Regions from separate parts of the Parvibaculum sp. genome, predicted to be linked through region 1. Evidence: predicted binding sites of a transcription regulator. Region 1 holds the regulator's gene; the other holds the start of a gene.

Region 1 (2,197 bases):
CACGATCTCGTCCAGCGCGCGCTGGCGCCCGCCGGTCTCGACATCGATTTCTGGAAGGTTGCGATGCGTCCCGGCAAGCCGCTGATGTTCGGCAGGCTCGGCCCGCTGCCGATGTTCGGCCTGCCCGGCAATCCGGTGTCGGCCTTCGTTTGCGCGACGCTCTTTCTGCGGCCCGCCATCGCGCGCATGCAGGGCGGCGACAGCGCGCTCCACACGACGCTGGCGCGGCTCGGCAAACCGCTCCCCGCCAACGGTCCGCGCGAAGACTATATTCGTGCGGCGCTTGACCACGTTCCGCATGAGCTTCCCGTCGCCACGCCCTTCGATCGGCAGGACAGTTCGATGCTGTCCGTCCTTGCCCGCGCCGGATGCCTGGTGATCCGGCCCGTCGGGGCGCCTGTCGCCCAAGCCGGTGATTCTGTTACCGTTTTGCCGCTTCGGTCCTGACTTATCCACAATTGCGCTTGACAGACGCTTGAGAACCAAACTAGAACGTTCGCAGTCGTTTTTGTTTTGTTCCCGAGGCGCCCGGTGGCGTCGCGAGCGCAAAGGGAGAGACCGGAGCCGATGCTGACACGCAAGCAACACGAGCTGCTGATGTTCATTCATGAGCGGATCAAGGAGAGTGGCGTTTCGCCGAGCTTCGATGAAATGAAGGAGGCGCTGGACCTGCGTTCCAAGTCCGGCATTCATCGCCTCATCACAGCGCTCGAGGAACGCGGCTTCATCCGCCGTCTTGCCCATCGGGCCCGGGCGCTCGAAATTCTCAAGCTTCCCGAATCGGCGTCGCCGAGCCTCGCGACCATGCGCGGCAAGGGCTTCTCGCCCAGCGTCATTGAGGGCGGCGGCCGGGCCAAGGCAACGAGCCGCGATCTTGCCCCGGCGCGCGAGGCCGGCGAAACGATGACGCTGTCGGTGATGGGCCGTATCGCTGCCGGCACGCCCATCGAGGCGCTGCAGGAAGAAAGCCATCAAGTCAGTGTACCGCTCAATCTGCTCGGCACGGGCGAACACTACGCGCTCGAGGTCAAGGGCGACTCGATGATCGAGGCCGGCATTCTCGATGGCGACACGGTTCTCATTCAGCGCTGCGACACGGCGGGAAGCGGCGACATTGTGGTCGCGCTGGTCGATGGCTATGAGGCAACGTTGAAGCGGCTGCGCCGGAAGGGCGCGTCGATCGCACTCGAAGCAGCTAATCCAGCCTATGAGACGCGCATCTTCGGTCCGGACCGGGTCAAGGTGCAAGGCAAGCTGGTCGGGTTGCTGCGCCGCTACTGATTTCAGTTTTTTCGTTTGCGCTGGACCCAGGGACGATTGCCGCGCATTTGCAGCGATGTTGCGACGATGATTTTTCCGTCTTCGTCGAACGTCAGCGCGGTGGCACCCTCCCGCCAAAGGTCGAAATAGTCGAGAACGACATCGGCGCCGCACTCCCGCCGCGCGCGCCGTGACAACGGCACCTGCGCGATAACCACATCGGCCAGCGCGCAATCCTCCATCGCCGCGTCGAGCGTCTTTGCGAAAGCGACCACAGGCCGCCCTGCATCGCGATAGACACAACCATCAACATCGCAAAGCATATCGGGCGAACGCGCCGCCTCGCGCGGAGTGCGCCGGTCGCCGTCGTGCCGGAGCCATTGTTCGGCAGCATAGGCCGGTCGTGCGGCGCCGAGCGCCAGTCGCCCATCGGCGCCGCGAACCGCAAAGAGCGCCGCGTTGCGATCGATCAGAATGTCGTGCTTCGGTGCGGCGCCCCAAAGGGCAAGCCCGAGCAACATCGGCGCCAGGCCGAGATAGCGCCAGCTTTCGCGCCAGAGCGCCAGCCACAAGCCGCCGAAAACCGTCAGCAGCAAGGCATGGAGCGGCGCGTCGGCAACGAGACTGTCTGCGCCGTCCCAACTCGCCACTTCATGTGCGACGGTGAGCATACCGTCGACGCCGGCGCCCATGATCCAGAGGGCGGGCGCATCGAGGCCAAGCGGCATCAGCAGCAGTGCAAGCAGAGCCATCGGCATCACGACAATGCCGACCAGCGGCATCGCGGCCATGTTGCCGGCGAGGCCGTAGACGGCGATGCGGTTGAAATGAAATGCACCGATGGCGCCGGTCGCCGCGCCCGCAACGATGCTGGTGAATGCGAGGCCGAGCGCATAGGCGCCGATCCGTCGCGGCATGTTGGCAAGGCCGATGCGGT
Region 2 (2,197 bases), 2.8 Mb from region 1:
CGCATCTTCATATCCTTCGCGTCTTCGCGCCTTCGCGTGCAAAATCTTCCTTAAAGCAGCGCCAGTTGTTTGCCGCGGCCGGGGACCATGAAGCGGGTGTTGTCGAGCTCACCGCTCTTTTTGACGAGGCCGAGTTTTTTGGTGGCGAGTTCGAAGCGGCGGGCGATCTGCCAGGCGTAGGGGCCGTCGCCGCGCATGCGTTTGCCCCATTCGGCGTCGTAATCCTTGCCGCCGCGCATCTGGCGGATCAGCGATATGACATGGGCGGCGGCGTCGGGTTTGTTTTCAGCGAGCCATTCGCGGAAGAGGTCTTTGATTTCGAGCGGGAGGCGCAGCACGATGAAGCCGGCCTCCTTCGCGCCGGCATAGGCCGCGCCCGTCAGGATTTTTTCCATTTCGCTGTCGGTGAGCGCGGGGATGACCGGCGCGACCATGACGCCGGTGGGGACGCCGGCCTGGGCCAGCATCGAAATCGCTTCCATGCGGCGCGACGGCGTCGAGGCGCGCGGCTCCATCGTCCGGGCGAGCTTCGCATCGAGCGTCGTGATCGACAGATAGACCTTGGCGAGATTGCGTTCGGCCATCGAGGAAAGAATGTCGATGTCGCGGGTGACGCGCGCCGACTTGGTGACGATGGTGACGGGGTGGTTATAGGCCGACAGCACTTCGAGAAGGCTCCGCGTGATGCGGTAGCGCTGCTCGATCGGCTGATAGGGATCGGTGTTGGTGCCGAGCGCGATCGGCTGCGGCTCATAGCCCGGCCGCGCCAGTTCTTTCTCCAGCAGCGCCGCGGCATTGGGCTTGGCGAAGAGACGGCTCTCGAAATCGAGGCCGGGCGAGAGGCCCATGTAAGCATGCGTCGGCCGCGCGAAGCAGTAGATGCAGCCATGCTCACAGCCGCGATAGGGATTGATCGAGCGGTCGAAGGGCAGGTCGGGCGAGGAATTACGCGTCAGCACCGCGCGGGCATTTTCGGAGGTGACTTCGGTTTTCAGCGGCGCCGGCGCGTCGAGCGCGCCCCAGCCGTCGTCGAGCGCCTCGCGCGCCTGCGGCTCGTAGCGGCCGCTCCCGTTCGTCAGCGCACCCCGGCCGCGGCGGCCGTTCTCGGGCAGAGGGGTGGCACGGACCCTCGGGGGGTACGAGGCGGACCCCGCGGGGGACGGGGACCGGGTCCGTGTTTCCGGGCCGTCTGCCGCCCGGGGGCCAATCGGGGAATTGGCGGGGTGGGGGGCGGAGCGGCCGGGGGGCGCTGGTTCGCGACTCGAAGACATGGAAGAAAGATAGCAGATTTACAGAACATAACAAGAACATTGTCGATGACTGCCGCCGCCGCTAGGCTGGCGCGAGGATAAGGCCGCGGAATGCAGGAGGAAGCGATGAGCATCCATCGGATGGCGAAAAACCCGGTCCATCTCGGCCTCGGCGCGACGGCCGAGATCGAACCCGAATTCACCGGAGACATCGGCTGGTACGAGAAATACGGCGCGCGCCACGAAAGCGACGGCGCCGAGGGTCGCCTCGTCTCGATGCATACTTTCGCGGCACCCTGGGACAGTTGGGAAATGCACCCGAAAGGCGCGGAAGTCGTGCTCTGCGTCGAGGGGCGGCTGGTGCTGCATCAGGAGACGCCGAAGGGCGTGACGACGGTCACGCTCGAGGCCGGCCAATACGCGATCAACGCGCCGGGTGTCTGGCACACCGCCGATATCGACGGCAAGGCAAGCGCGGTCTTCATCACCGCCGGCATCGGAACGGAGATCCGGCCGCGATGACGGGCACGCGGCGGCCGGTTTTGAAAAAACTCGCCCGCCCGCTATGTTGCGCGCCATGCTGAGCGTGGTGATCCCGACCCTGAATGCCGAACAGACATTGACGCGGACGCTGTCGCCGCTGGTGACGGCGGCCGTGCGCGGGTTGGTGCAGGAAGTGATCGTCGTCGATGGCGGGTCGTCGGACGAGACGCTCGAAATCGTCGAGGCGGCCGGCGCGAAGCTCGTGCAGGCGAAGCGCGGGCGCGGCACGCAACTCGCGGCCGGCGCGGCGGCGGCGCGCGGCAACTGGCTGCTGTTTCTCCATGCCGACACGGTGCTCGACGCCTCGTGGATCGCCGAGGTCGAGAAGCTGTTCGAGCAGATCGAGGCGGGCCGCTTCCGCGATCACGAGATGGCGGCGGCATTCAAATTCGCGCTCGACGATT

Evidence for each region. Region 1 encodes LexA, which represses DNA repair genes until DNA is damaged. Its sites were predicted from a motif close to TGTTCNNNNTGTGTTCNG; they were not measured.
Region 2: KF719_RS14065 (PA0069 family radical SAM protein) is a predicted target of LexA. The motif match lies at 1,293-1,310, and genes of this name have one in related genera.

What each region holds. Positions count from the first base shown of each region.
Region 1 is NZ_JAHBYN010000001.1:7,752-9,948, reverse strand. Features, by position in the region: gene glp (gephyrin-like molybdotransferase Glp) at 1-447, shown strand, start outside; gene lexA (transcriptional repressor LexA) at 568-1,281, shown strand; gene KF719_RS00035 (ComEC/Rec2 family competence protein) at 1,284-2,197, opposite strand, start outside.
Region 2 is NZ_JAHBYN010000001.1:2,856,662-2,858,858, forward strand. Features, by position in the region: gene KF719_RS14065 (PA0069 family radical SAM protein) at 51-1,271, opposite strand; gene KF719_RS14070 (cupin domain-containing protein) at 1,377-1,772, shown strand; gene KF719_RS14075 (TIGR04283 family arsenosugar biosynthesis glycosyltransferase) at 1,828-2,197, shown strand, end outside.